Regions from separate parts of the Alkalihalophilus pseudofirmus genome, predicted to be linked through region 3. Evidence: riboswitches for the same ligand, from Rfam matches in the RefSeq annotation. Region 3 holds a riboswitch; each other region holds the start of a gene.
The links. Region 3 has a riboswitch for thiamine pyrophosphate ahead of PQ478_RS05340 (acetylornithine deacetylase). Riboswitches for the same ligand answer to the same signal wherever they lie in the genome.
Positions count from the first base shown of each region.

Region 1: another riboswitch for thiamine pyrophosphate. It lies ahead of thiC (phosphomethylpyrimidine synthase ThiC); the one in region 3 lies ahead of PQ478_RS05340 (acetylornithine deacetylase).
Region 2: another riboswitch for thiamine pyrophosphate. It lies ahead of thiT (energy-coupled thiamine transporter ThiT); the one in region 3 lies ahead of PQ478_RS05340 (acetylornithine deacetylase).

Region 1 is NZ_CP117835.1:3,973,738-3,984,061, reverse strand. Features, by position in the region: gene PQ478_RS20705 (FAD-dependent oxidoreductase) at 1-878, opposite strand, end outside; gene PQ478_RS20700 (hypothetical protein) at 1,055-1,231, opposite strand; gene thiC (phosphomethylpyrimidine synthase ThiC) at 1,245-3,023, opposite strand; TPP riboswitch at 3,165-3,279, opposite strand; gene PQ478_RS20690 (oxidoreductase) at 3,408-4,073, shown strand; gene PQ478_RS20685 (flavin reductase family protein) at 4,138-4,629, shown strand; gene PQ478_RS20680 (cytochrome P450) at 4,786-6,144, opposite strand; gene PQ478_RS20675 (methyl-accepting chemotaxis protein) at 6,368-6,865, shown strand; gene PQ478_RS20670 (alpha/beta fold hydrolase) at 6,866-7,852, shown strand; gene cypC (CYP152 family fatty-acid peroxygenase CypC) at 8,451-9,719, opposite strand; gene PQ478_RS20660 (potassium channel family protein) at 9,849-10,268, shown strand; gene PQ478_RS20655 (endonuclease/exonuclease/phosphatase family protein) at 10,315-10,324, opposite strand, start outside.
Region 2 is NZ_CP117835.1:524,815-535,138, reverse strand. Features, by position in the region: gene PQ478_RS02725 (Glu/Leu/Phe/Val family dehydrogenase) at 1-1,357, opposite strand, end outside; gene thiT (energy-coupled thiamine transporter ThiT) at 1,470-2,033, opposite strand; TPP riboswitch at 2,097-2,200, opposite strand; gene PQ478_RS02715 (amidase family protein) at 2,265-3,707, opposite strand; gene PQ478_RS02710 (PTS fructose transporter subunit IIABC) at 3,843-5,699, opposite strand; gene pfkB (1-phosphofructokinase) at 5,727-6,641, opposite strand; gene PQ478_RS02700 (DeoR/GlpR family DNA-binding transcription regulator) at 6,638-7,393, opposite strand; gene PQ478_RS02695 (sensor domain-containing diguanylate cyclase) at 7,531-8,871, opposite strand; gene PQ478_RS02690 (ABC-F family ATP-binding cassette domain-containing protein) at 8,983-10,324, opposite strand, start outside.
Region 3 is NZ_CP117835.1:1,035,101-1,045,424, forward strand. Features, by position in the region: gene PQ478_RS05300 (M3 family metallopeptidase) at 1-379, shown strand, start outside; gene PQ478_RS05305 (aldo/keto reductase) at 524-1,354, shown strand; gene PQ478_RS05310 (alkaline phosphatase) at 1,399-2,730, opposite strand; gene PQ478_RS05315 (pyridoxamine 5'-phosphate oxidase family protein) at 2,998-3,441, shown strand; gene PQ478_RS05320 (ABC transporter substrate-binding protein) at 3,643-4,599, opposite strand; gene PQ478_RS05325 (ABC transporter permease) at 4,602-5,342, opposite strand; gene PQ478_RS05330 (ABC transporter ATP-binding protein) at 5,339-6,079, opposite strand; gene tenA (thiaminase II) at 6,069-6,746, opposite strand; gene PQ478_RS05340 (acetylornithine deacetylase) at 6,784-8,058, opposite strand; TPP riboswitch at 8,185-8,285, opposite strand; gene PQ478_RS05345 (HU family DNA-binding protein) at 8,440-8,712, opposite strand; gene pssA (CDP-diacylglycerol--serine O-phosphatidyltransferase) at 9,006-9,545, opposite strand; gene PQ478_RS05355 (small multi-drug export protein) at 9,827-10,288, opposite strand.

The DNA.
Region 1 (10,324 bases), 1.1 Mb from region 3:
AGCCTTTTGCCATCCATATCCGTGTAGCGTAGAGATCGTTTCGGCTCATCACAGCTTAAGTACATTCCTCCTGGAAATTCCTCATCACACTCGACAGCAACAACATAGGAGCGGTCTGCATGCAGTCTAGAAAAGTAAAAACCAGCGCCGTCATAGAACGGGAAATGGGAAGCAGCTACTACATATTGAGCTGAAATCCGTTTTCCATCACGTGTGACCACAATAGGAGCTTCGCCTTCTTTTACATCATCTGCAACCGTATGCTCATATATTTTACCGCCCATTTCAGTAAATCCTTTAATAAGATGAGCTAAATATTTCACTGGATGAAATTGTGCTTGGTTACGCATTTTGATTCCTGCTTTAATAGGAATATCGAGCGGCATGGAGGTAATCCATTCAGAATCAATGCCAATTTCCTGATAAGCTTTAAATTCATGTTCCAGCTTGCTGACACCTCGGTTATTAGTGGTGTAGAGGTAGGCATCCTCATCTGTAAAATCACAAGCCATTTTCTCTTCTTTCACTAACTTACGGATAAATTGAAGAGCAGCATCATTTGCCTCGTAATACAACTTTGCTTTTTCAATGCCGAGATTATGGATTAATTCATCATAAATCAGGTCATGCTGGGCTGTTATTTTAGCGGTTGTATGGCCTGTCGTTCCGTTGACTAATACATCTGCCTCAATTAAGGTCACATCTAATCCTTCTTTGGCGAGCAGGTAGGCCGTTGTAATTCCAGAAATCCCACCACCTACAATACAGACATCAGTCTTAATGTCTTCTTTAAGGGGAGGAAAGCTTGCTAACTGGCTTGTTATTCTCCAATATGGCTCTGGTCTCTCAGGCAGCTGATTGGGTGTTTGCTCATTCATTAAATTGAACCTCCTCAGTTCGTAATCTACTTCCATATTTTGTCCTAGTTGGTATGTTCTTATGTATCACAAATTAAGCTTCTTTAAACGTGAGGAATAAGTTGAGCGCTGCCCGGTGGTGTTTTCCAAACAAAAAAAGCTGCCCCGATTAAGTGGGACAGCCCGGGAGGCAGCAATTAATAATAAAGAACACGAGTGATTCCGCATTTAGTACAGCTAAGCGAATAGGAGTCTCCGGAAAAGGTATGTTCGCATGTTGTTTGCAACGTTATAATCTCTTTTTCAATTTCTTTTATTCTAGCGTTGAGCGCAGCTCGTTCTTGTTCAAGCTTTGCAAGCCGGACAAGCTTCATATCTAACACCACCTTATTTATATAGCGTGCTGCCGTGCTCCTTAAATTGCTGTGCCTTCTCCTGCATTCCTTGCTCAATTGCTTGATTGGTTTCAAGGTTATTTTCTTTGGCATAATCGCGAATATCCTGAGAAATTCTCATACTGCAGAATTTAGGACCGCACATCGAACAAAAATGCGCCGTCTTCGCTCCTTTTGCAGGGAGAGTCTCATCGTGATATTCGAGTGCTCGTTCTGGGTCGAGGGATAAATTAAATTGATCTTCCCAGCGGAATTCAAAACGAGCTTTTGACAAGGCATCATCTCTTTTTTTAGCACCAGGATGTCCTTTTGCTAAATCGGCTGCATGAGCAGCAATCTTATACGTAATGACACCTGTGCGGACATCTTCTTTATTAGGCAGACCAAGATGTTCTTTAGGCGTGACATAACAAAGCATGGCCGTGCCATACCAGCCAATCATTGCCGCTCCAATGGCCGATGTGATGTGGTCATAGCCTGGTGCGATATCTGTTGTAAGCGGGCCAAGGGTATAAAAGGGTGCTTCATTGCATGTCTCAAGCTGTTTATCCATATTTTCTTTAATTAAGTGCATCGGTACATGGCCGGGCCCCTCAACCATCACTTGCACATCATGATTAAAGGCTGTCTTAGTCAGTTCACCTAGTGTTTCAAGCTCAGCAAACTGTGCGTCATCATTGGCATCAGCAATTGATCCAGGTCTCAGCCCGTCACCTAGTGAAAAGGCGATATCATAGGTTTTCATAATGTCGCAGATTTCTTCAAAATGAGTGTAGAGAAAGTTCTCTTGATGATGGTATAAGCACCACTGAGCCATAATGGATCCACCTCGTGAAACGATGCCGGTCATGCGTTTAGCTGTCAGAGGAACATAGCGCAGCAGGACTCCTGCATGAATCGTAAAGTAATCCACACCTTGTTCTGCCTGCTCAATTAATGTATCCCGGTAAATCTCCCATGTTAAATTTTCAGCGATCCCATTCACCTTTTCTAGAGCTTGATAAATAGGAACAGTCCCTACAGGAACAGCCGCATTTCGAATAATCCATTCTCTCGTTTTATGAATATCAGAGCCTGTTGAGAGGTCCATGATTGTATCGGCACCCCATCTGGTCGCCCAAGTCATCTTTTCTACTTCTTTTTCAATAGAGGAAGTAACGGCAGAGTTGCCGATATTTGCATTTATTTTCACGTGGAAATTTCTGCCGATGATCATCGGCTCTGATTCTGGATGATTAATATTGTTTGGAATAATGGCACGACCAAGAGCAATTTCCTCCCGTACAAACTCTGGTGAGACCTGCTCTCTGATCGCGACAAACTCCATCTCCGGCGTAATCATACCTTTTTTCGCATAATGAAGCTGTGTGACATTATTTCCTGCTTTCGCTCTAACGGCTGTCAGGCTTTGGCGAGGAAATTCTTGATAGGACGCTCTAGGATCATTCTCACTTTTATACCCATTATCCATTGCACACACTTTTCGCCCGGAATAGGTTTCTACATCACCGCGTTCAAAAATCCAATTGCTCCGAAGCGGGGGGAGCCCCTTATCTAGCTCCACCGTGTGCTGTGGGTCAGTATAAGGTCCGCTTGTATCGTAAACACGAAGCGGGGGATTTTGTTCCTCACCGAATGAACCGGTTGTGTTGGATAAGGAAATCTCTCTCATAGGGACTTTAAGGTCTTCTCTTGAACCTCTCACATACACTTTTTTACTTTCTGGAAATTGGGACATGATTGATAAGTTTTTTTGCATCGTATCAGACATCTTTTTCTCTCCTCTGCTTGTGATATGGAGGACGAGATCGGTACATAAAAAGGATAGGGGAGTACATAAAAAGCCGAGTCCAAATGATAGATTTGGGCCCGGCTTATACTATGTAGAAGTAGTCAAATAGACATGTAAATACTTAGGAGTCTCTAACTTCCCTACGCTGGTATGAGCCAGATCAGGTCCGAAGGGTTAAAAAACTTCAACGCGTTTTTCTCTCAGCCCAGCTCGTTGGACACCCCTAGTTAATGCTATTAAGTTCTTTAAAACAAAATCTCTTACAAACCAAATCCTAACATGAGAAAGTTTGGAAGATCAAGTCAAATTTTCGCTCTTTTCAAACAGAATCATTATAATGGTGTTCAAAGGAGTGACTTCAAAATGAACCGTCGTGCATTAATACTTGGGGCAACAGGGCTTGTAGGAAAGCAAGTTGTCAACCAATTATCTCAGTCGAAGGAATACAAAGAAGTACATTTACTAGTCCGCAGATCTGTGGATAAATCAAACCCTAAACAAATCGTTCATACGGTAAACTTTGATACTTTAGAAGACGACGATATTCCAGCAGTAGACGATGTATTCATTTGTATCGGAACCACGATTAAAAAAGCTAAAACAAAAGAAGCGTTTAAAAAAGTTGATTATGAATATCCGATTAAAGTTGCCAGGATAGCGAGGGAGAAAGGGGCTTCGCGTTTACTTGTTATCTCTGCGATAGGAGCAGACTCAGAGTCACAGGTTTTTTACAGCAGAGTAAAAGGCGAAATGGAAGAGGCAGTGAAGAAAGTAGGTTATCCACATGTGGATATCTTCAGACCTTCTCTTTTGTTAGGCAATCGTGAAGAATTTCGCTTTGGGGAAAAGATGGGTGAGCATGCAGTGAAAGTGATGAAGCCTCTCTTGTTGGGCCCGCTTAGAAAGTATAGAGGAATTGAAGACGTGGTGGTTGCACGGGCAATGGTTAAACAGGCGTCAGAAAATAGAAGTACAGGTACAGTGATTCTTCAATCAAATGAGATTGAAAAGGCTGGGAGAGAGGAGTGAAGTAAATGTTAGAGCGGCTAGATAAAACGGTCATGCATAGTTATCCTGGCATGGTGGCGCGCTAGTGACGGTGGCAGTTGAAGAGGAACATAATATAATGGCATGTGGATGGCATACTTATATTTCTTATGAGCCTCCTATGTACGGGGTAAGTATTGGACGAGAAAGGTATTCATACCAGTTGTTGAAGAAAGCAGGGAAATTCGCGATAAACTTTCTACCGTTTGAGAAGGCGGAAGTTATTCAAAAAGCAGGGGTGACCTCAGGAGCTGATACAGATAAACTATCAACCCAATCTTTTATTGAAGGTGAGGCAACGGGAGCTCCTATTTTAAAAGAGGCCTATGTTGCGTATGAATGTGAGACGGTTGATGTTAAGACATATGGAGACCATGATTTTTTTGTCGCCGAACTTGTGGGCTTTTACCGAGATGAGGCTCTCTTTTTGAGTAATGGGCTGCCAAATTTAAAACAACTTTCAATTCCTTTATATCTAGGGAGATCGAGGTATGTGAAGCTTGATGATAGAGTAGGGCATAAAGATTTTTTAAAATAAAAAGATACTTTAATAAAAATGAAGAGGATTCCCCCGATATGATGTTAGTGTCTGAAAACAAACATTAAAAAGGAGGATCCTCCCCGTAAATAATAATAGAGCAAATCGAATGAATCAAGTCTATGAAAAAAATTTGCCTCTTCTATTTCTGACTTTTTACTTCCTCTTCTCAACCTTCATCATGAGCCCGCCTTTAGGCCGAAGTGTGATAAGGGGCTGTGGTGTTACTTTTTGTTGGCTGCTTGTTAAGGTGAATTTATAATTCTGAGCAATCGCAGCTAAAGCTAACGTAGCCTCCATCATAGCGAAGTGGTTTCCGATGCAGACTCGCGGCCCGCCGCCAAATGGGAAATAGGCAAAAGGAGGCAAGGTTTTAAGAAAATTATGATCAAATCGTTCCGGTTTGAAAATGTTAGGTTCATAATAGAATGATGCGTTTCGATGCATAACATACTGACTGATTAAAACCATCGCCCCCTTGTTAAATAAGTAGGGTCCAATTTCTATGTCTTCTTCTACTTGCCTTCCGATCACATAGGCCGGAGGATAAAGTCTCATTGATTCAGATATTACATTTTGCGTATAAGTAAGCTTGGTGTAATGTTCTGGTAAGAGCGCTTCTCCATTTGTGACCTCTTTTATTTCTGCGTACAGTCTTTCATCAGCACTTGGATGTTCTGATAATAAATATAACGTCCATGCTAAGAGGTTAGCTGTCGTTTCATGTCCAGCAAGAAATATTGTCATTAATTCATCTCGTAGCTGCTGATCAGACATTACAGCCCCGTTTTCTTCATCCCGAGCTTTCATTAACATCCCTAATAAATCTTCTGATTGATTATCCTCTAATCTTCTTTTGCTAATGATAGAAAAAAGGACATCATCCAGCTCTTTTACCGCCTTTTTCAGTTGTCGATTTGCCTGAGTAGGGACCCATAAAGGCAGAGGAGAGAGGGAGCGCATTCTTTTGATACCAAGTTTCATGACTGCTTCCATCGGTTGTTCTATCACATCTGCCCCTTGTCCCATATCCATGCCAAACATTGTTTTTGTAATAATGCCAAGAGCTATATTCATCATGTCAGCTGCAATATTTCTCTCTTCTTCGTCCTTCCAATCTTTTATAAATGCGTTTGTTGTTTCTATCATATCTTGAGCGTACTGGTGGATATGTGTTTTTTTGAAGGCAGGCTGGATAAGTCTCCGCTGCTTCAGGTGAGACTCTTTTTCATTGGTTAATAGACCTTCTCCTACCACAGCTTTTAGCATTTGGATATCCCGAGATTTAATGAATGCTTTTTGTTTTGTCACCAAGATTTCTTTAATAAGATCTGGATCATTGACGAAATACACTTCTTGAAATGGTCCGAAACGAAAAGAGCTCACAGGCCCGAACGTCTCAGCTTGGTTGCTTAAAAAGCGAAGCGGATCAGATGTGAATGCTTGTAAGCTCCCTTTTAACCAATGTTCTTTTGGCCCTGGTATTGGTTTTCTCCTTTGAAATCTATTAGTCATTGTTCATCATCCTCATTTTTTTACTAGTAACGGAATTAGGATATGTAGAAGAGAGAGATTGGAAAGGTATAGATGCGGAAGAACAGAGATAATTGGTTCGTTTGCTTGATTTTCTTAAAGGTAGGTTAATCTATGAACGGATTACCCGCAGCGTGTGTATAGTATAAAAGGCAAATTTCACAGGAAGAAGTATAGAAATAGAGGGAGAGAAGGAGAGTAGAAAATGGGTAAAAAATCAAAATCAAAATCTAAAAGAGCACTCGTGACGTCTTTTGGCAAAAAACTAGAGAACGAGATGAATCAACAGGTTAAAGAGTGGGTAGAATCTGCAGAAAGTGTTGAGCAGATGAATGCTATGCTAGAGAGTCATGTCCATTCTTTAAAGAAAGTAAGAGGATACTCTGAGCTTATTTCTCAGCAGCTGAATATACCATCAAAGGACGATGTAGCAAGAGTTGCTAATCTTGTTATTCAAGTAGAAGAAAAGATTGATAGGCTAGAAGAAAAGGTTGATCGTTTGGGGGAGGAAACAAAAACCTTAAAGAAAAAGTCAGAGGGAGTTAGCCAAAGAGAGAAAACGAATAAGAGAAATGACAGCAGGCAAACCGTTATAAATAATGATCATGCGGCATCACCAATGCTTATGGTGAATCCTCATATCACAGATCCTCGTCTGTTTCAGTATGAGCTTGAATGCATGCTAGATGAGGAGTGGGAGTAGATGGATCAGTTTGATAGATTAAACCCTCATATAGGACAAACATCTCGAGTGGCCGTTTGGAAGAAAAATAAAGCGACGCTCTGGTATTATCCAGCGAAGAAAAAAACGTATCGTGTTCCTTTATTTCTCGTCTATTCCTTGTTGAATAAAGCCTATATTCTTGATTTGGCACCTGGAATGAGTATGGTGGAGGCTTTTACTAAGCAGGGGTACGATGTGTATTTGCTTGATTTTGGAGTGCCGGGATATGAGGATGGACATCTTACTCTAGATGATTATGTGTTGAAGTATATCAAGCAGGCTGTCAAACGAGCACTTGCTCATTCTAGGGCAGAGGAAATGAGTGTGATTGGCTATTGTTTAGGTGGTACGTTGGCGTTAATGTATACGGCCTTAAGCACGGAGCCTATTCGGAACCTCATTCTATTTGCGCCGCCGCTTGATTTTGATAAGCCGCCTTTTTTAGAAAAGTGGGCGGAAGCATTGAAGAAAGAAGAGATTAGCTTTGATGAGGTAATCGACCAATATGGTTTGATTCCTGCTAAGCTAGTAGAGATTGCTATGCGGACGATGACCAAACCATTTACCTTTACAAATACATGGTCTCCTGCATTTCAAAGCCATGCCAAACGTTCAAAGAAAGCAGAACTTGTAAGCAAGTGGGTGAAGGAGCATATTCCTTTTTCAGGGGCTGCATTAAAGCAGTTAATGAATGAATTGGGAAAGAAAAATAAATTGATTTTAAATGAGCTTTATCTGGGCGGGGAACATGTTAACCTTCGAAACGTAACGGCGGATTTGCTGGTTGTTTCTACGACTGACGACTTAATCGTACCAGAACATTTAACAAAACCATTGATGAAAATGATAGGGAGTGAAGACCGGACATATAAGCGCGTAAAAGGGGGCCATATCAGCCTTGCGCTTTCAGGAGAAATTCCGGATTTTCTCGAAAGCTGGCTAGAAGAACGGTCAGACCGGATATAAATAAGGCTGGAACAATAAAAGATTGAAATAAACATACGTTAGAGGAGAATGGCCGCTCCTGAAATATGCTTCGCTTTCCGCGGTGAGCTGATGAGCTTCCTCGGGCTTTGGCCCTGTGGGATCTCAGCCCTGCTCTAGGCACCGCAGGAGTCTACGCACATTTCATCCGCTAGGTTTCGTGGTTTTTAAAGAATTTAATGGATGATTTCGTTTTCGATCAGACCAATCGAAACTCAAATTAAATTATTTTCACTAAAAAAGGTAAGTCACTGAACACCTGTTTTCAATGAGAGGAACCACTTATTAACCTACGCGCTCGGTTGATTGGATCGGAAGGCACCGACTCCTGCGGGATGTGCGTGGCCAGGGGAGACCCCACAGGAGCATGCGACGAGGAGGCTCCCGGACCGCCCGCGGAAAGCGAGTGCCTGCAGCGGAAATCAACCACACTGTAGGGAAAACTTTTTAGGTAGCCTCTTGTAGAGCGGGGCTTACTAGCTCCCGCGGAAAATGGAGCATATTTCAGGAGTGGTCCACATAGGCCACTCCTGCTGTTCGTATTTCTATAAGTTAAAATGATATTTTCCGAGCCTTAGTATTATTGTTGTTGTCTACGTACATTTTGAATAATAAAACGGCTTTTCGGTATGCTTGGCATTCTGCTTAAATCATACGAAAGATCCTGCTTCGGCACGTCATACGTAATGTTCTGAGCCAATTGAGATAAGCTGATCTTCATTAATTCAATCGTGATCCACTCGCCTGCACAGCGATGCCCTTTATGTTCATCGCCGCCTCCTTGAGGAATAAAGGAGAAAGGACTGCCTTCCCAGCCTTTAAATCGTTCAGGACGGAATTCATTTGGGCTCTCCCATAGTTTTGGGTGGCGATTGGTCCCATATATATCAAGCAAAACGAGTGTGTTCTCTTTAAATTGATGAGAGTTCCACGTGAAATCCTTTTTCACTCTCGCACCAGTAAAGGGAGCAAACGGATAATAACGACGCACTTCTTGAGTGAAGAGGTGACTGTATGTGCCATCTTGATCTTGCATCAGCTTCTCGCGTTCTTTTGGAAACTCATGCAGCCCAACAGCCCCAAACGTAATAAAACGACCTACCGCAACCGTTGGACGGATGACATTGATTAATTCAATGGCGGCCATCTTAGCATCCATTAAGGTCCCGTCCAGTTCCTTATGCCAAGCCATTTGATAAAGAGCCGTTGATTCACGAGGACTCCGCTGCTCAGATCTTACTTCTTCAATTAAGGACGTTATCCATGCTTCCGTTCTCTTCCTTGCGCTTCTTCCGCGAGCGTGGCGTACACCAACAGCTCCAAAAGCATCAATCATGTCACCGAAATCCTTCGTACGCTTTTCTACCTCTTTTTCTTCTAACGGCACTCCAGCCCATTCACAGGCAACCTTTGTCAGCATCGCTTCCATTTCATCAAACAGGACAATTTTCTTTTGCGTTTCCCATTTCTTTATGTAAAGAAGCCATTGCGCACGCGTAATTTCATTTAATTCCTGAAGACGTTCACGAGACATTAATGACATAAATAGCTGCTTACGGTGACGGTGCGCTTCGCCGTCCATGGATTGAATGGCACCCTCTCCAAATAAAGTTTTTTGAACACGTTTTGGGGCAGCGCCTTCCCTTTTGAACTTATCATTATCATAAAAAACTTTGGCTCCATCTTCACCTCTAAGGCAAATCGCCTCTTCACCCATCAGTCTTGTTTTGAAGATATCTGATTGGAAGTCTTGAGCACGTTTGTGAATAAATAAATAGCCGTCTTTAAGGAGTGAGAGGCTGTGATCTAATCCTTTTTCACTTGGGATGCTTGCTTGTGATGTTTTCATAACCGATCCGCTCCTTCTGCTGTAGTATCCGTATCTCTTTTGAACTTTCCCAAATGTCTCCTTTAATAAACGTTGGATAAATTAGAGGTTTGTACCTGTTTCATTAGTGAAAAAGGTAGGAGAGGGGGGATGAGCGTGGTTTCAATGCTGTTAATAGCCATCACGATTTTATTTTTAATAGGAAATCTTTATTATTTCTTTACAAGTAAATCCTATAAACAGAGCTATTTTTGCCCGACTCTATTTTATAAATTATTTTTCGTCCTAGTAGGGATTACATTCGGCTTTGCCTTTCTCTATTACTTCCTTTCGTTTCATGAGCCTGTTCTTCTAATTAATGATCCTACTGGAGAAATTGCCGAACAGACCTTTTTAGATTTTCTGTATTTCAGCGGGGTAACAATGTTATCTATTGGATACGGGGATCTTGTCCCTGTTGGAAGTGCGAGGTTTTTCTCGATCATTCAGGCTAGTCTTGGCTTACTCTTACCCGCTGCTTATTTCATGAAAGGATTTAGTGCTGCAGCTCAAAGTGAGGAGACTTCATAAAAAAAGTGAGCGACCATTAGGCCTGCTCACTTTGTACGATACTATTTTATTCAGTA
Region 2 (10,324 bases), 510 kb from region 3:
TTTCTAGTGACAACGTAAAGCAGGTCGTCCTCATCGTTTGACCGACTGATGAAAAATACGTATCATAGACATTTTTTAAGGTTTCTATCATTTGTTTGGACATATTTTCAATGATTTCTTCTTCGGTAAATAACTCTGTCACCCGGCTTTGTTTCCATTCTAAGTAAGACACAATAACACCGCCTGCATTGGCCAAAATATCTGGAATAACAACCGTGCCTTCACGTTCGAAGTAATCATCTGCTTCTAGTGAAATCGGTGCATTCGCTCCTTCTATCAGCACTTTCGCTTTAACCTCTTCCATATTATCTTGATGAATTTGATCTTCAATCGCAGCAAGAATTAATACATCTGTGTCAATGGTTAACACGTCCTCAACAGGCTTTACTTGAGCGGTAACCCCTGCTTCTAGAAGCTGCTCTCGATTGGACGGAAGGTCGCGTCCGTTCTTTGTATACTCGATCAGCTTTTTCACATCAAGACCATCTTCATGATAGAGAGTAGTAAAACGATCAGATACCGCAACTACTTGATGATTATATTTCATATATTGGTAAGCTTCAAGAGCTGCCACTCCTCCCACGTTACCAAAGCCTTGGACAGCGACACGAATGGCCTTTCCATCTTCTGCCTGCTGTCTCAATGTTTTTAAAGTATCCCATTGTTTATGACGATTAATATCTGTTCCGTTTGCGTGAGTGCCTGACCATTGATCTAGAAGCCAAGAATAACTTAAAAAGGTCCCTCTTCCCGTCGCTTCCCGTCTTCCACGTGCTCCGCCATTCTCTACGCTTTTCCCTGTGAATGATCCTAAATACGGTTCACCTGGGTGGATTGTCTTGAATTCTCCTACCATCCAATCAACAATTTTCTCATTTGTGCCCAAGTCTGGTGCCGGGATATCATGATTTGGGCCAATATCACGAGAAAAACGCTGGACATATTTTTTACTAATTAAGTTTAATTCTTTATCTGTGAATTTGCGCGGGTCTACATGAACTCCGCCTTTTGCCCCGCCGTACGGAAGTCTGTGCAAGGCATTTTTCAAGGTCATAAGTATAGCTAGATTTTCAACTTCTGCTTCATTGACAAATTCACTAAAACGAATACCGCCTTTATAGAAGCCGCTAATATTATTGTGCTGCACCCGGTATGCCGGAATCCGCACAATACCATCTTTCTCAGTAGATACTCGTATGTAGCTTTTAATTACTTTATCCGTTGTTTTTAGGATTTCTTTTGCCGATCCACAAACGAATCTTCTCTTTTCATCATCTTCAATGCCTAAAAAACTGCTGCGCTCAGCTAAGTCACTCATCACCGTTTCAATTAAGGCTTGTGTTTCAGTTCGCTTCACATTATCCCCTCCCAAAATCTGCTTCTATACTACTTATTCCCTAAATGCTGGCTGGAAAACCCTTTCTTAACCACAAAAAAGACCTCCCAAAATTCGGGAGGTCTGATAATTATTAAGATGATAACCCTGTACTTGTTTTACCTGCTTTAAAAAATTGTGAGTAAGACCTTGCCAAAAATAAAATGATGGCCAAGGTAATGAGCATTTCCGGAAGCAGGTACGAAAGGTTATATAGAAAAGAATAGACACTTGGGTTCATTCCATCCGGTGCATATTGGCCAAACCAAATGACCCCGGAAGCAAAATGACTTAAGAAACGCAATACAGTAGCTAACACTAAACCAAGAACTATATAGCTTAATTTAGGAACTGCCTGCCTTGAAGCAAATAGCCCCGCAAATCCTAACACCATAAAAGCAAGCGGATAGTCGAGCACCAACTGAACAGGATGGACAATTGTCGGTCCTGTTACGAGCCCTAGTAAACCAACGAGGAGGCCTGTTAACAGTCCAACTTTTAATCCTCGGCGGAAGGCTAGAAGAAAGATAGGAACCATCACAAGAGAGATCGAACCGCCCATCGCCCATAGCGCGCCAAATTTAACAAAGCTTAAGACAAGTGCAAGTCCTGCCATAACAGCTATTTCAATCATAATCGTTAAACGTTCACGATTCATAAAAAAATCCCCTTTCGTTTCCACGGAGGGGATGTCATGTACACATAGTTATTCAATGTTAAATAGAATGTGCCACCACTTCCCTACGCTAGTACAAGCTAGATCAGGTTATAAGAGTTGAGGCTCCCCTCTCTCAGTCAGACAAACTGACACCCCTAGTGGAACTATTAAATTATTTTTGCAATCTAGTGTTTAGTCTAGCATAAACAGTAACATTTAGCGATACACAGATTATAGTAATGGCGGTTTTCTTGCCTTCGTCAGCTTCTCAAATGCTTCTGCGATCTCAATTAATAATGGCTCTTGCCACGCTTTAGCGGTAAATGTTATCCCAACTGGTTCACCTGACTCTGTGTAACCCGCTGGTACAGTTATTGAAGGATAGCCGGCTTTAGCAGGGATGGCTGCCCCTAAATTATTTGGAAACACGATGACATCTAGTTGATGTTCTCTTAAAACCGCATCTATTCCTTCTGTTGCTGAAAAATATGCATCCTCATTCAGTGCTTTTAGGTAGTCTTTTTCTGTTAGCTTGCCAGAAGTCTTATCTGCCTCAATAAGTAATGACTGTCCGTACTTTAACGCTTTCTCGTGATGATTCTCATTCCACTCGATAATATCAGTAAGTGTACGGACAGACATAGATGAATCAAGCTCTGAGAGATACTTATTTACATTTGCTTTAAATTCATAGGTTAAAACGTTATAAGACCACTTTCTTGTACTAGAAGGTATGTTCACATCTTCAATTACATTTGCCCCACCGCGGGATAGTTGTTTTATTGCTGTCTCATATACCTCCCTCTTCTCTTCTCCCAAAAGGTCCATCACATGTTCACGGATAACACCTATACGCTTCTCATGTAAACTGCTGTTATTCAACGCCTTTAACAGCTGATTTGGTTGAAAAGGGCATACTGATGTAATGAGGTCCTCATCGTCTTTACCCATCATACCGCATAATAAATAAACAGCGTCTCTCACAGTTCTTGCCATAGGGCCTGCCGTATCTTGCGTGTGTGAAAGCGGGATAATGCCTGATCTTGAAATTAAGCCTACTGTCGGTTTAATTCCTACAATACTATTTTGACTAGAGGGACTTAAAATTGAACCCGAAGTCTCCGTTCCTACTGCTGCAACCGCAAAGTTTGCAGCAATTGCTGAACCAGATCCTGAACTTGAGCCGCCTACATCAAATCTCCCTATTCCATAAGGATTTTCAGTCTGCCCCCCTCTTGAACTATATCCACTTGGCATATTTTCGCTCGACATAAAATAGGCCCACTCTGACATGTTCGTTTTCCCTAAAATAACGGCTCCTGCTTCACGTAATCTCTTAACAAGAAAAGCGTCCTTTTTTGCATAGGAATGTTCTAATACAAGCGCTCCTGCACTCGTATGCAGTTTATCTTTCGTGTCAATATTATCTTTCAGTAAGATAGGAATCCCATGCAGCATACTCCTTTTGCCGGTTCGCGTTCTTTCTGCATCAAGTGCCGCTGCAATATGCAGCGCATCAGGATTAACCTCTAAGACGGAAGAAAGTTTTTGATCATAAGCTGCGATTCGAGCCAAATAATATCGGGTAAGTTCAACTGCTGTTACTTCTTGCAGGTCCATCATCCTTTGAAGTTCTTCAATCGTGGCCTCTAGAAAGCATGTGTCATCTATCATCATCAGACCTCATTTCAATATTATTCATACAAAGTATATAGAAATGTCAGTCAACTCATCAACTGATATCAATTAAAATAGACCAAGGCGCTCATCACCTTGGTCTACTTTCGATTATTGATTGTATGCAGCCCATTATGCAACCCGTTTTTTCAATACTCCTAACATAACAGCCGTAACTACAGCCCCTATTAAAATCGCTAATCCATATAACAAGAACCCGCCTTCCACTAACGGAATAACAAATATTCCGCCGTGTGGTGCTCTTAAACCGATGCCAAACAATGCCGTCAAAGCACCTGCTACAGCCGATCCTGTAATAACAGCTGGGATGACACGTGCAGGGTCTGATGCTGCAAATGGGATCGCCCCTTCTGTAATAAACGATGCGCCTAAAATATAGTTTGTTTTTCCTGCTTCTCGTTCTTGCTTTGTAAACTTCTGTTTAAAGAATGTTGTAGCAAGTGCTATACCTAATGGAGGAACCATCCCGCCTGCCATGACAGCAGCATGCGGACCAAAATTCCCGGCATCAATCATCGCAATACCGAACGTGAATGCCGCTTTGTTAATCGGACCGCCCATATCAATCGCCATCATTGCTCCGAGTATCAACCCGAGGATGACCATATTAGTTGTCCCCATACCGCCTAACCAGTTTTCAAGTCCCGTGTTAAAGGCAGAAAGCGGAGTAACAAGAAGCAGCATAATCATTCCTGTTAAGAAGATGTTTAAGACTGGGTAAAATAAGATAGTACGAATTCCTTCGAGAGAAGCCGGCAGCCCTCTTAGCGCCCACTTCACAAGGAGAGCCAGGTACCCTGCAAGGAAACCAGCGATTAATCCGCCTAGGAAACCAGCTTCACCATTTAAAGCAATTAATCCCCCTACCATACCAGCTGCAAAGCCAGGTCGGTCAGCAATACTCATCGCAATAAAAGCAGATAACACAGGAATCATCAGGAAGAATGCATTTCCTCCACCAATCTCACTTAACATTTGGGCAAATTGATTATCAGAATCAATACCGAACATAAAGGAGATCGCAATTAAGATCCCGCCCCCGACAACAAACGGAAGCATGTTTGATACACCATTCATTAAGTGCTTATAGAATCCGTTTTTCTTAGTCCCTTCTCCTGCCTTATTCTCACCGTTAGATGCACCTGTAGCTTGATAAATCGGCGCTTCACCTGCGATGGCTTGTTGAATAAGCTCTTTTGGACGTCTAATTCCATCGGTTACCGGCCCTTGGATGACAGGTTTACCAGCAAAACGATCCATATCAATCTTCGTGTCTGCTGTAACAATAATCGCTTTAGCGTCTTTAATCTCTTGTTCTGATAAACGGTTTTTCACTCCGCTTGAACCGTTTGTTTCTACTTTAATTGACACTCCTTGCTTTTTGGCCTCTTCCTTTAAGGCATCTGCAGCCATATACGTATGAGCAATTCCTGTCGGACACCCTGTAACAGCGAGGATTTGAATACCTGTTGAAGAAACGGCTTCATCCTCACCATCTTCTTCTCCTTTTTCTTCACTTTCCTTTTGGTCAATCGCAGCTAGAATTTCTTCCTTAGTTTGTGCTTGCATTAACTGCTCACGGAATGCTTCATCCATTAAAAAGGTTGAAAGTCTTGAAAGAGTTTCTAGATGCTCATTATTTGCCCCTTCAGATGCGGCAATCATAAAGAATAAATAACTCGGCTGGCCATCTAATGCTTCATAATCAACCCCGTCTTTGGAGCGGCCAAAAGCAATAGCTGGTGTGCTGACTGCACTCGTTTTAGCGTGCGGGATCGCAATGCCTTCGCCGATCCCTGTTGTACTTTGCGCTTCACGAGCCTCAATAGCCTGCTTGTATTCTTTAGCATTTGATAGTCTGCCAGCTTTATCTAAGCAGTTCACCAGCTCACTAATGGCTTCTCCCTTTTTCGTGGCGCTCATATTAAGGACAATCGTTTCACTTTTTAGTAAATCTGATATTCTCATTTCTAATCACCCTCCCCCTAAGATCTTTTACTTTATATGTTTTATATCAATGTTCTCTTTTAATCTCTTCACATCTTCTAGCTCGCAGAAGCTTTTAGAAAATGCGGTAGCACTTCCGCACGCCACTGCAAAAGCAAGCTTTCCTACATCTGTTGAATTTGCTAATACTGAGGTGATAAATCCAGCTACTGTAGAGTCTCCAGCACCTACTGAATTTTGTACCTTCCCTTTTGGCGGAACAGCTGAATAAATTCCCTCTTTTGTCCCAAGCAGTGCTCCTTCACCTGCAAAAGAGATAAGAACATACTCAATTCCTTTTTCAATAAGCTGGCTGACATAGGGCAGTGCCTCATCAATATTTTTAATTTCAACTCCAAATAGCTCGCCTAGCTCATGATGATTTGGTTTAATTAATGAAGGTTTAGCTTCTATCGCTTTTCTTAAAGGTTCACCGCTTGTATCTAAGCATACAAACACCCCTCGCTCTCTAGCCGCTTCTATTAATACTTGGTATAAGTCATCATCAAGTGAACTTGGAACGCTTCCAGCAAGAACTAAGAAATCCCCTTCGCTTAGACCTTCAATCTGTCCCTTTAATTGAGTCACATGATCATTCGTAATCATTGGGGATGAACCGTTTATCTCGGTTTCTGTTTCACTGTATAATTTGACGTTGATTCTTGAATCGCCATGAACTTTAATGAAGTTCGTCTGAATGGCCTCCGCCTCAAGTGAGGAGGCGATGAAATCTCCAGTAAACCCACCGATAAACCCTAATGCCTCACTCTTATGTCCGAGTCTCTGTAATACTCTAGATACATTAATTCCCTTACCGCCAGGAACTTTTCTTTCGGCGTTAGAACGGTTAACGGCTCCTGCTGTAAAATTATCAACTTCTAAGAAATAATCAACTGCAGGATTAAGTGTAATCGTATAAATCATGATGGAAATACCTCTACTTTCGTTGCTTGGCTTATCTGGTTACGCAGTTCAGAATCTATTTGGGCACTTGTTAGAATAATGACTTCTTTCACATCAGCAAATTTTGAAAAGGATACTTCACCAAACTTCGTATGATCTGCCAACACAAAGCTTTCGGCAGCAAGCTTGATCGCTTCTTCTTTAATAAAGGCCTCTTCTGGATCGGGCGTTGTGCAGCCATCTTTCAAGCTTATACCATTCGTACCAATGAACGCTTTGTCAAAACGAAACCCTCTTAATGATTGAATCGCACCGCGTCCAACAAATGCTCTCGTTCCTTTTTTCACATATCCTCCGACCACATGGGTTTCAATTTCTGCTTCAAGCAGCTCTGCAATATTATTCAACCCATTTGTGACAACGACGATATCCTTGCCTTTAAGAAAAGGAATCATTTCAACCGTACTCGTACCAGCATCCAGAAAGAGACAATCTCCTTCTTCAATCAAGTCTGCCGCTTTTTTGGCGATCATCTGCTTTTCTTGACGGTTTTTGATTGTTTTTTCTGCTACAGTCGGCTCAACCAGCTTCTTTTGAAACAATGTCGCACCGCCATGTATGCGCTTTAATTTCTTTGATTGCTCTAGTTCCTTTAAATCTCTTCTAATAGTGGACTCAGAAGACCCTGTTATTTCAACGATTTCTTGAATTTTTATTGTTTCTTTCTCTTTCAGCAATGAAAGAATCGTTTCTTGACGTTCGATCGTAAGCATCGTTTAACACCTCTTACGTTAGTAATTACTATGAGTATACAACCAAATTCATTCATAATCAATCAAAAACATTCAATTATTCGTTCAAAATCAATCAACCTAAACAAAAAAAGCAACCACCTTTGGTTGCTTTTGTATTATTTGTTATAAACCAGTACTTGATTCCGGCCTTTTTTCTTCGCTTGATACATTGCTTGGTCCGCCCAGTCAAAGAGCATTTTACTGTCCCTGCAATGTTCATTTTGTTTTACTGCTACTCCTACACTCACCGTTACTACATTATTGATGACTGATGTCTGATGAGGAATCTGGAGTTGATAGACCACCTCTTTAATTTCTTCAGCTAAATATCTGCTCTCCTCAAGACTCGCTCCTCGCTTAATGACGGTAAATTCTTCTCCACCGTAACGGGCTAGGAAACCTTTGTGGTCTTGCACCACTCTATCAATGGCTGCGGCAACTTCCCTTAAGCAATCATCACCTTTCTGATGGCCATAAGTATCATTGAAGTGTTTAAATGAATCAAGATCGAGCATAATTAATGTTAAAAGAGACCCTGCTCTTTCACTCTCATCCCACTCAGCCTGCAAGGTTTTATCGAAAGAACGCCTATTAGGAATGCCTGTCAGCCCATCGATTTCTGATTTGCGTTTAAAAAGTAAATTAGCTTCTAGCAATTGCTGTTCGGTTATTTTTTGAGCGGTAATATCAGTGATTGAACATAGGACGCCTGTAATCTGATCAAATTCATCATACAACGGAGCTGCATTGACGGAGATGAGGGTTTTCTCTCCTCCCTCACCTTCGATCATATGCTCTATCCCAAATACAGGCTGTCTCGTTCTCATAACAACCGAGAAGGGAAGTTCCTCGTCTGTCATCGGTCTGCCATCTAAATGCCTGTTTTTCCATTCCGGTGCATTATAGCTTGAACGTACCCCTTCTCGTACTCCACCATCAAGACGAACCTTTAATATCTCCTCAGCTAACTGATTGGCGAAAATAATTATTCCTGTTTGATCCATCATCACAAGGCCGCTCGGAACCGTTTCGATAACTTGATTTAACTTAGCCTCACTAACCTTTAACTTGCTAGAAATTGTTCTTTGAATCGTGAGGTCCTGAACTTGAATGAGATAATGCTGTCTGCCGGCCTCGTCGTCTCGTATAAGTGAAATACTAAGCTCTACCCAGCTATCGCTTTCACTGAGGGTATCGAGCATGACCTCTTGATTCACGGACCTTTTTTCTTCGTGTAATAATGTATGAAAAGAGTCTGCTACCTCGTTTCGGTAAAGGGGATGAATATGGTCGATGAATATTTGAGACAAAATGCTCTCCTCTTGTCTATTGGTAATCTGACAATATGCTTCATTCACTTTCAAATAGGTCCCATCTATATCAAGGATCACTAGCCCAATCGTAGAGTAGCGAAATGCTTGCTCAAACATTCGATCGTCTTGAATTGATGCATCCATATCCCTCACCCCTTCACGTAATCATACTTAATGTTCCGTTCCTTCTTACTACATTGTATCGTATTATGTCGATTATGCGAGGGCTTTGTACAACTTTTTTGTACCTTTTTTCTAACCTTGAAGTTCTTCAATGAGTATAGAGAGTTCTTCCCAGCGTTCCATCGTATGATTCAGCTCAGCTTCAACCTTTTCTTTCTCACTCATCAAATCACTTATTTTCCCGTAGTCACTTCCTGCTTTAGTAATCGCTTCTTCTAGCTCTGCTGTTTTCATTTCGAGCTTCTCAATTTTCTCTTCAATACCGTCCCACTCTTTTTGCTCATGGTAAGATAATTTTCGTTTTGTTTTTTCTACTTTAGGTGTTTCTGTTTTCTCTTTCACTTTTTGAAGAGCTGCATTTTCTTCTTGTGATTGAAGGAAGTCACTATAATGTCCTTGGAATCGTTCTATGCTGCCTTCTCCTTTAAAGACAAGCAAATGATCAACCACCCGATCGAGAAAATAGCGGTCATGCGAAACGGTGACAACGACACCCGGGAACTGATCTAAGTAATCTTCAAGGACAGAAAGAGTTTGTGTATCAAGATCATTTGTCGGCTCATCAAGGAATAACACATTCGGCTCTCCCATCAGGATTTTTAAAAGATACAATCGACGCTTCTCACCGCCTGATAAACGTCTTACATACGTATACTGCATCGAACGAGGAAATAAGAAACGCTCAAGCATTTGCTCGGCTGTAATGACCTCATGGTTAACTGTATGAACAACCTCCGCCACTTCTTTTATATAGTCAATAACACGAAGGCCTCCATCAATCTCTTCATCTTCTTGAGTGTAATATCCAATTTTGACTGTTTCACCAACAAGGACCTCACCGCTTGTTGGTTTTTCTCTGCCTGCGAGCAGTTGAAGCAGCGTCGTTTTCCCGCTTCCATTAGGGCCGACAATTCCAAGTCGTTCACCTTTTACGATCAAATAATTCAAATTTGTTATTAACTGTTTATCCCCAAATTGCTTTGTTAAACCTTTTACTTCAAGCACCTGTTTGCCGAGTCTCGTTGAGCCAATAGCAAAATCAAACTCTCGATTCAAAAACTCAGGTGTATCTTCTTTCAACTCATCTACCCGCTGAATTCTTGCCTTCTGTTTTGTCGTTCTTGCCTTCGCCCCGCGGTGCAGCCAAGCAAGCTCTCTTCTTAAGAGATTTTGGCGCTTTCTTTCTTGCGTATGCTCTTGTTCTTCTCGTTCCGCTTTCAATGAAAGATATTCTTCATAATTCCCCTCATATGTATGAAGCCTGCCACGGTCAAGTTCAATCATCTTATTCGTGACGCGCGTTAAGAAATAACGATCATGCGTAATGACGATAAATGCCCCGCGGTACTGAGCGAGGAACCCTTCAAGCCATTCAATTATTGCATGGTCTAAGTGGTTAGTAGGCTCATCTAAT
Region 3 (10,324 bases):
TGATGAACTAAATATGCTCATGGAATGTATCCAAAAAGAAGTGATGAATAATCTTTTTGATACCTATGAGCCTACCTTTTGGGCCTCCTTAAGGCATTTTTATTTCACCCATAAACCGTTTGGTCATTATCCTTATACCGTTGCTCATTTAATCAGCAGCGGACTCTATCAATTCCTGAAAAAATCGGATGATAAAGGGACTTTGTTGAAGGATATTCTGCTTGATACATCTGTTCTATCGGTTGAAGAACTTATAAAAAAATATACCGGAATGAATGCAGGAGAAGAAGAATTTTGGCTGCTAAGCTTAGAAAAAGTGTTTGAGGATATTGAAGAGTTCATACACCTTAGCCAACTAGTGTCACTAGAAGACTTTTAATATGAAAATCTATCTCGATTTAAAGCTTTAACGATTTACTTAGATGAATTAAAGCTTGTCAGATGTGATAGAGGTATAGGAAAATAGAATAGAAAGAACTTTTAGTTAAATTCATTTTTAATGAAATATGGGGAGGATGGAAGTATGGTTATGAGTTTGCAAGAGGCAGCTACGTTACATAATGGAGTGAAAATGCCTTGGTTTGGCCTTGGCGTATATAAAGTGAAAGATGGGTCTGAGGCAAGTGAATCAGTTCGTATTGCGATTCAAAATGGATACAGAAGTATTGATACGGCTGCGATATATAAAAACGAAGAAGGGGTAGGACAAGGTATTAAAGAGTCAGGTATTCCTCGGGAAGAATTGTTTATCACTTCTAAAGTATGGAACGCTGATCAAGGCTATGAATCAACCCTTGCAGCATTCGATCAGAGCTTAAAACGTCTTGAGCTCGATTATTTAGATTTATACCTCATTCACTGGCCTGTTGAAGGGAAATTCATTGAGACATGGAAAGCGCTTGAGAAGCTTTATAAAGATGGGAAAGTAAAGGCTGTCGGTGTAAGTAATTTCCACATTCATCACCTTCGTGACCTTTTAAAAGAAGCTGAGATTAAGCCGATGGTCAACCAAGTAGAGTTTCACCCGCATCTTACCCAAGTAGAATTAAAGCAATTTTGTGAGAGTGAAGGGATTCAGCTTGAAGCATGGTCTCCGTTAAAGCAAGGTGAATTACTAGAAGATGAGACCATTAAAGAAATAGCTGAATCGTACAGAAAATCACCTGCTCAAATTATTTTGCGCTGGGACCTTCAGCAAAAAGTCATTACAATCCCTAAATCTATTAAAGAATATCGCATTATTGCCAATGCGGATATTTTTGACTTTGAATTAACAAATGAAGATATGGATCGTATTAATGCATTAAACAAAGATGAGCGCTGCGGCCCAGATCCTGATAATTTTGATTTTTAAATTGAAAAAGGAGTTCCTCTGCATTGGAGGAACTCCTTTTCTGATTACTTACCAAACTCAAGTTTCATTGCTTCGGCAATTCGATTTGGCAGGTCTGTATTATCTAGCAGACCGTTAAATAAATCTGATTGCGGACCGTAGGCATATAAAGGAACGTCGACACCTGTATGTGCTTTTGATGTCCAGCCCACATAGGCACGTTCGCTGATAATTTGATTGATTGTCATCGCTGTTTGATTGACAGCAGCTGATTGAATGCGAGCTTCTTCATCTTCTGTAAGCTCAATGTTGGCATATTGGCTTACAATGTCGCGTGCATTACTGCGATCTTCATTCAACTCCCGAGCCATAAAATCTCCTGTAGCTTCTACATCTCTTAAAATATCAACTTTTGAAAGGTATTCATCATAACCGCCAACACTCATTCCGCCTGTATCATGATCTCCTGCAACGACTACTAATGTTTTACCGTCTTTCTTAGCAAACTCTAATGCTTCTTCAACGGCCATTTCAAAAGCTTCCGAGTCTTTCATTGCCCAAGCTGCATCATGTGCATGACCGGCCCAATCAATTTGGCTTCCTTCTACCATTAAGAAAAACCCTTTTTTATTGTTTGATAGCGAATGTAGTGCAGCTGTAGTCATATCTGCGAGACTTGGCTCCTCTGTGTGATCCCGATCTAGTTCTGGTGCCATGCCGCCATCTGCAAATAAGCCTAGCACTTTATCCTGTTTGCCATTCATTGCTAAAAGTTCTTCTTTTGTTTCTACGAATTGATATCCGTTCGATTTAGCTTCTTCTACTAAATTACGTTCTGCTTGATTTCCATTTTCTTCTTTAGGCAGGAAGTTGCTTTTACCCCCTCCAAGCATGACATCTACATCATTGATTAATTGAAGCGCAATATCAGCCTCACTGCCGCGAGACTCAACATGTGAACCGAACACAGCCGGAGTGGCATGCGTTATGGTCGAGGTCGCAACGAGCCCGGTCGATTTTCCTGCATCACTTGCTGCTTCTAAAACTGTCTCAAGAATTTCACCCTCAGGAGAAACACTAACCATACCATTATTTGTCTTAGAGCCCGTTGCCATGGCGGTTCCTGCTGCTGCGGAATCAGTTACCCAGTTATCGGCGGAGTTTGTTTTCATCATTCCTACTAACATCGAATCTAAGACTGTGTCTTCTCCTTTGTAAATTCGATAATTCGTCGCATAACTAGCAGAATAACCATCTGGAATCATGAAGATGACGTTTTCTACTTTGGCATTTGAGTGGGAGGGAGGTCCTGCGTTAACATGTTGCACGTAACTAACCCCTGAAACGACCATTGCTGTGCACAAAGCGGTAGCGGCAAATCTTTTAAACATTTTCATTCTTGTTTCCTCCTATGTATAACTAGTTTTGCTTACAAATAGTAGTTTACATAGATTTTATTTAGGTAGAATAAAGAGGAGTCTAATGATTGGTAAAGATTGCTACAGTTAAATGACAGAAAATAGGGGGTTTTTACCTGGTGTGACTTTGTTCATATCTAATCTGCAACTAAGAGAGCAGGAATATATAGTGAAAGGTAGAAGGGGTAGGGATAAATGTGTTGAAATGAAATTAAGAATCATAGAAGCAGAAAGGTTGATTAAATAGTGAAAATCATACGTGATCGCGGAGAAGTCGATATGGAACAGCTGCTCAAGAAGTCTTTATTTGCCCATTTGGCTACAGTAGAAGAGAACGTCCCGAGAGATTCACCTGTTTGGTTTTTATGGGAAGAAGGGAAGCTGTGGATTATAGGAGATGTAAACACCGATAGTTTCCCGAGGAGAATAGAGGCGGAACCTCAATGTGCGGTAGGCATAGTGGAATATGATCAAAGGACTGGGAAGGTTATACATATTGGCTTTAGAGGAGTAGGGGAGGTTGTGTCTTTTGACCAAGCCAGAGCAAATCGCCTGTTAGCGCGTTACTTAGGAGCAGACCAAGATAAATGGGATCCACGTTTTAGGTCATTTGGCAAAACAGCCATCCTCATCTCTATCACACCCGAGACGGTCGTAGTGAGGGATCAATCATATAAAGTTTTAGAATAGATTTTGTATCTATGAAACGCATTTTGAACTTAGGCGGTAAGTGGTGGTCAATTGTATGTTTTCAAAACATTTATGAGTCTGTTGGCAAGAGAATTGCTCGGTTTCATCACTTCATTTCATCAGTTGAAGGCATTATTGCATCTATCATTTAACTAACTCGGCCAAAAAAAGAGCTGCCCCAATAGGACAGCTCTTTGATAACTATTCTTTAGTTTCTTCTAACCAATTTTCAATCTGCTCCCAATGCTCTTTGCTTTGTGTTCCGAAAGGTTCTTCTTCTGTTTCCATTTTACTTAAAAGGATATCTAAACTTTCTTTTTCGACTGTTTCAATTAAAGGAAAGTTAGCTTCTTCTTGGTTGTCTAAGAGGATATTAAGGCTCGCCTCAGGCTCATCTCTCATTTGTTCATAGCCTTTTACAGCCGCACGCCAAAAAGCATCTACGGTTTCTTGCCGCTCGTTCATCAGCTTTTCATTCGTGATTAATACAAGCTCATAATAAGAAGGAACACCGTAGTCTGTCGGGTTAAAATAGTTTATATCATAACCCTCATGCTTTAACACTGGATATTCGTGATTAATATATGCTCCGATGATCGCATCAGCACGTTCTGTCATAATGGCTGGACCTAATTCAAATCCGATATCGATCATTTTAACTTTAGAGAAGTCTCCTCCGTCATTTTCAACCATCGTTTTTAGCAGCTGTTCATTTAATGGAATACCAGGGTAACCCACTGTTTTCCCTTCTAAGTCACGAGGGCTTGAGAAGTTCTGGTCCGCTAAAAACATTACGTGATTAAGAGGGCTTCGTACAATGGGAGCCACCGCTTCAATAGGCAAGTCTTGATGCTTGGCTGTAATAATATCTGGCTGATAACTTAAGGCAAAGTCAAGTTCTCCTGCTGCCGTTAAGTTAATAGGGTCAGTAGGGTTGGCAGGGAAAATGATGTTTACGTTTAATCCTTCTTCTTCAAAATAGCCATTTTCTATTGCGGTATACAGGAAGGTATGAACAGCATTAGGATACCAATCTAGCATAATGTCTACATCTTCTAAGGAATCAGTAGAATCAGCAGACGTTTCTGTGACCTCTCCGCCACAAGCAGCTAGAACTAAAAGGTAAAGCATGAGCGAAAATAAGTATAATTTTTTCATCGTTAAGTCCTCCAACGTAATAGGTATCGTTCAAGAATAGTGATAAGTAAAAATCCAATGATTCCAATAAGCGCAAGCCATGCGATTGGAGCAAATACGCCAGCCCCGTCAAATTGAGTCATCATTCGTCTGCTGAAATAGCCGAGACCAGCTTCTGCGCCTAACCACTCCCCGATCGCTGCTCCTACGACACTGAGCGGTACAGCGACTTTCATTCCTGATAAGAAAGAAGGCAGGCTATGGGGAACATATAATTTCATAAACGTTGCAAACGGGCTGGCATTCATTGTTTGAAATAATTCTTTTAATTCCTTTGGAGTTGACTTCAAACCATCATACATGTTGACCGTAATCGGAAAAAAGGTAATAAGAACAGTGACGACCACTTTACTCCAAACGGAATAGCCAAACCAAAGCACAAAGATCGGTGCTAGTGCAATGATAGGTATGGTTTGTGAAATAACAAGAAGCGGGTAAAGAGCCCTCTCAATAACCGGGCAGCGATGCATACATATAGCGACTGTTACTCCTAAAATAGTGGAGATAACAAGCCCTGTAATCACCACCTCGAGTGTTGCAGGGAGGTGGGTAAAGAATAAAGTTGAATGAAGCGAGATTAATTTATCTGTGATAGCTAATGGTCCTGGCATCAAGTAAGGTTTATCAATAAATCCAGCTAAGATCTCCCAGCTAATCAATAGCCCGAGCAAGAGCAGGCCGGGAGCTGTATAGTTTTTAATCATATTGAATCAACTCCACTAAACAGCTGCCTCATAATCTGTTGTTTAATTGGAGCCAGTGTTTCAAGATTTGCTCTAGGATGAGGTTCTTCTATTGACAGTTCTAAATAAGTACTCATAGGACTGCTAGAGAAGACTAGGATTCGATCACTTACTCTTAAGGCTTCATCCATATCGTGAGTAATTAATATGACAGTTAAATTCAAGTCACTGCAGACCTTTTGCAGCCAATCCTGCATATGGAGCCTGGTCATGGCATCTAAGGCGCTGAAGGGCTCATCTAATAGTAAGAGCTTAGAACCCCGAATCATCGCTCTTAGAAAGGATGCACGCTGCCTCATTCCGCCTGAAAGTTCTCTAGGATATTGATGCTGGGTACCTTCTAATCCAAACTGAACAAAATAAGGTTCGGCGATTGTTTTTGCTTCTTTTTTATTCACGCCTTTTAACTCGAGCGGGAGGGTAACATTTTCTAGAACCGTACGCCACTCTAAAAGAAGGTCTTTTTGCGGCATATAGCCCATAGCGCTACTGTTGTTATGAAAAAGAGCTTCTCCGTGCTGAGGCTGTTCTAGGCCCATGAGTAAACGGAAGATAGTGCTTTTACCCGCTCCGCTCGGTGCAATGAGAGAGAGAAATTCTCCCTCATAAACTTCTGCATTTAAACGTTCAATCGTTGGCCGCTGAGCCGTTTTATAAGTGAATGTTATATCGCGTAGTTCGAGCAGCTTAGCGGACATGAGAAGGCCAAGACTCCTCTTTATAAGACATATCCCAAAACATATATTCAAAGCGGCTTGTGTTAAGAAAAATCTCTTCAAGACGGGCTAATTCACTCTCAGGGAGTCCAAGAGCTAATTCATCAAGCAGGTTAATCAGCCAATCAGCGATTTCGCCAAATTCTTCAGATTGATACATCGTAATCCACTCACCATAAAATTCATGTTCCATGGCTCCTGGTATTTCTGCGAGCTTCTTTCCAATCTCATAATAGCTCCAAGCACAAGGGAGAATGGCAGTCACTAGATCAATTAAAGAGCCTCGCTCAGAAACACTTAACATATAACTGCTGTAGGCTAATGTCATCGGTGCAGCTTGGGTAGCTTCTAACTCTTCAGCCGAGATCCCAAGTCTCTCTGCATATTGCCTGTGAAGGTCCATCTCAATGTTTAATGTGGCGTCAAGCATTTTGGCAAATAGGGCCATATTTTTAAGTGAAGTTGCTTTCATACTTGCAAGCGCAAATAGTCTGGCGTAATCAATTAGGTAGACATAATCTTGTTTCATAAAAAACTTAAATTTCTCAATATCAAGTGTCCCGTCCCCGATTCCTTTTACAAACGGATGGTTGTGACTAGCCTCCCAAATGGGTAGGGAATTTTGATGTAAACGTGCTGAAAATGACATGTACAAGTCCTCCTTTTTATTGTACGTTTTATAAACGCTATTGACTTTCTTTATAACACCATTCATAGATGAACGTTAAAATCGTTTTCGTATAATCAAGAAGCTGATCAATGGATAGTTCTTCATTTACAGCATGGGCATGGATTAACTCGCCAGGACCATAGATGACGGTTGGAATACCAGCATCTCCAAGCCACCCTCCGTCTGTCACTGTAGAAGACATTCCGACTTTTGTTTTAACACCAAACGTTTTATGATGAGTGGATTCTAAAAGCTTCAACCCATCCCACTCCAAATCTATTGGAAGGGCAGGGAAGATTTCACCCCGGTCTTCAATCATTGAAGTACCGCCCCAACGGAAAATAGGAGGGTGTTCTTTTAACCAAGGGTCACCAGCTGCAACGGCAAGTAAATGTTCTTCAATCTCACGGGTGACCTCTTGATACGTTTCATCAGGATAATAGTGCACTGTAATCCAAAGCGAGCATTCATCAGCTATAAATGCCGCATGACGGCCGCCCTCAATCACAGCTGGGTTGATTGTATTCATACCGCTTGGGAAACCAGGGTATGACTTTGTGATGGCCCAATGACGCTCAAGCTCGCTAAGACCTTGAATTAACTTAGTCATTTTTTCAATTGCACTCGCACCATAGAGTCCGCCGCCAGCATGAATCATATTGCGTCTCAGTCCGTCATGGAACGTTTTTGGGCTTTTCACGGTTACCCAGCCTGTAATGACTCCGCCTTGCCCGTGAATCTCGCAATTACTCGTATCAGCTACAATCGCAAAATCTGCACGGTAGCCCCGGTCGCAGCATTCTTTTGTACCAGCTTCACCGACTTCTTCACCAATGACCGATTCAATCGTCAGATCACCTGGAAGTTCTATACCTGCTTCATGGAGAAGTTTTGCTGCAAACAGGCAGGCAGCCAGACCGCCTTTCATGTCTGCCGTTCCGCGTCCGTACACCTTTCGTCCTTCTTTAGTCAATTTAAAAGGGGGGTAGGTCCAGTTTTCGTCTTTGGAAACGGAAGCTACATCTACATGTCCGTTTAAGAGTAAACTGCGGTGGTGAGCAGAAGCTGTCCCTTTTTTAACAGCTACGACATTTGGGTCATTAGGGTAAACATCCCACATATCAATATCAAAGCCCGCATCGGCAAGGTAGTGAGCGATAAAGTCCTGTGCTTCTTTCGTATTTCTAGCTGGGGGGCTTTCCGTTTGATATTCTACTAGCTGCTGCAACAGGCAGATTAGTTCTTCTTCTCTTTCCTCAACACGTTCAATAAGTTCTGCAATAGATTTCATGTTCTCACTCCTTTAAAGCAAATAAAAAACCACTTCTATAAAAGAAGTGGCTGATAGACGTCATATGTACAGGAAAACCTTGCTGTATGCAATCTCGCTGAACACAGCTGGAGTTACAACTGAGAATAGACGCTCTCACCACTTCCCTCCGCTAGTATTATCTAGATCAGGTAATAGGGTTAAGGCTTGCACCTTTCTCAGCAATAATTGCACCCCTAGTGGTCTGGCTATTTAATTATGTTATTTAAATATGAATCTGAAAATATGATTCTGAAACTACTTTCAAATTATCATACTTTTTTTAAGGTTACAATATTAAATGTGTTATAACTCTTTGAAAAAAGCGAAGAGGAGTACTCTTCGCTTTTACTTTTGACGTTATTAGTTTACAGCGTCTTTTAATTGTTTACCTGGCTTAAATGCTGGGTTCTTTGTTGCTGGGATTTCAATTTCTTGGCCAGTTTGCGGGTTACGGCCTTTACGTGCAGAACGCTCACGTACTTCAAAGCTTCCGAAACCTACTAGCTGAACTTTACCACCTTCAACAAGTGCGTTAGTGATGCTGTCAAATACAGCGTCTACTGCTTTAGAAGCATCTTTCTTAGAAAGGTCTGCCTGCTCTGATACTGAATTAATTAGATCTGTTTTGTTCATGAAAAAAACTCCCTTTCATACCTTGTTTTGAAAAACGATAGATAAACTCTTATAGAATGTGAATCTATCTTCGTTTGTTCGATTGGATTTAATAGCTGTCCCAACAAGCTAAAATAACCTGCAACTCAAATTTACTCATTAAACCCCAGTGGTGTCAAGACTTTGGGGGTAAATTCAAGCATTTAAAGTCAATTTTTCCACTCTTTTTGACATTTCGACAGCAAAAAAGCGTAGATTCCCTAATTTTGATACGAAAAAAGCTCAAGCAGTCGCTTTGAGCTTTATCCTTTATTCTACATCTTACGCACTTTAAATGAGCTGACCATAAGCAAGGCAAGGATCATCGTAATGAACATAAAACTATATGCTTCTAGAAATGGAACTAATAGAGATGAAAATGTTAAGATACATCCTGCAGCTGTGATAGGAAGGCCAACAAAGAAGCCATGACTTTCCGTTACATTAAAGCGAGCTAAACGTATCGCTCCGCAAATAATAAAGATAATCGCGAAAATGGCCCCGACTGAGCCGAATTCATGTAAAACAGCTTGATGAATCAATAAAGCTGGTGCGACTCCAAAAGAGACAATATCACTCAGTGAGTCTAGTTGTTTTCCAAATTCAGACGTAGATTGAAAGCGTCTTGCTGCTGCTCCGTCAAGTCGGTCACATACCGCTGCAATTGTAATAAATAACAATCCCATTCTAAGTTCGTTTTGCAGAACGAAGATGATTGAGAGAGCACCTAATCCAAGGTTCATAAGTGTTAATATATTTGCAATTTGACCTTTCATTTTCTTCACCGTCTGATCGAGATGTTCTAAAAGGAACATTCACTTCACTCCTTAACGTTAGCTAAACAAATGCTCCTAACGTCCTTTATAAATTAATATCATAACACACTCGAGCCGTTTTCACTAGAGAACGAAGTCGATAAAACAGCACTATTTTTGTCATAATATGGGGATTCCTTGATAATAAGACCTTTAAGTCGATTAACTGTCAAGTTAGCAAAACAGAAAATGAAGTCCTAGTAAAGGGGGGAAGGAGCGTACGTAATCATCCTAACAAAAGCCTTCATGAATTGTACATGAAGGCTTCTAATCGAGTATCCCTAACTAGTGAACCAGGCAAATCCATAATAGGTGCCGATAGCAAAAATAAGAATCCAAGCAATTAAGCTTATGGTCATCCACCAAGTAGCAGCTTGTTTTTTTGCCCCAAGTGCGAGCGCCATAAGGATCGTTAAATGAGTGCCTAGAATGAGCGGTCCTCCAACGGAAAGGCCGGGAAGACCATAACGGTTCCAGACTCGCTTAGCGCGCTCCTGACGCTTTGTAGGAGGCTTTTCTTCGATTCCTGTCTCCTCACGTCTGCGTGCTCTCCATGCCTCGAATTTTTCATAGAAAATAACGACAAGTAAAACAGTCAGCATGTTACCGACAAACCCAACAATTGATACGAGCACTGGATTTAATCCTCGAATAATTCCGATCGGTATAACGACGATCGCTTCAAGCCATGGCGTAGCCGCCGCTAGAAATACTAATATATACTCCCATAATGATTGAAACATTAAAACCTCCGAGTGATCCTCTTAATAATAGAGCAA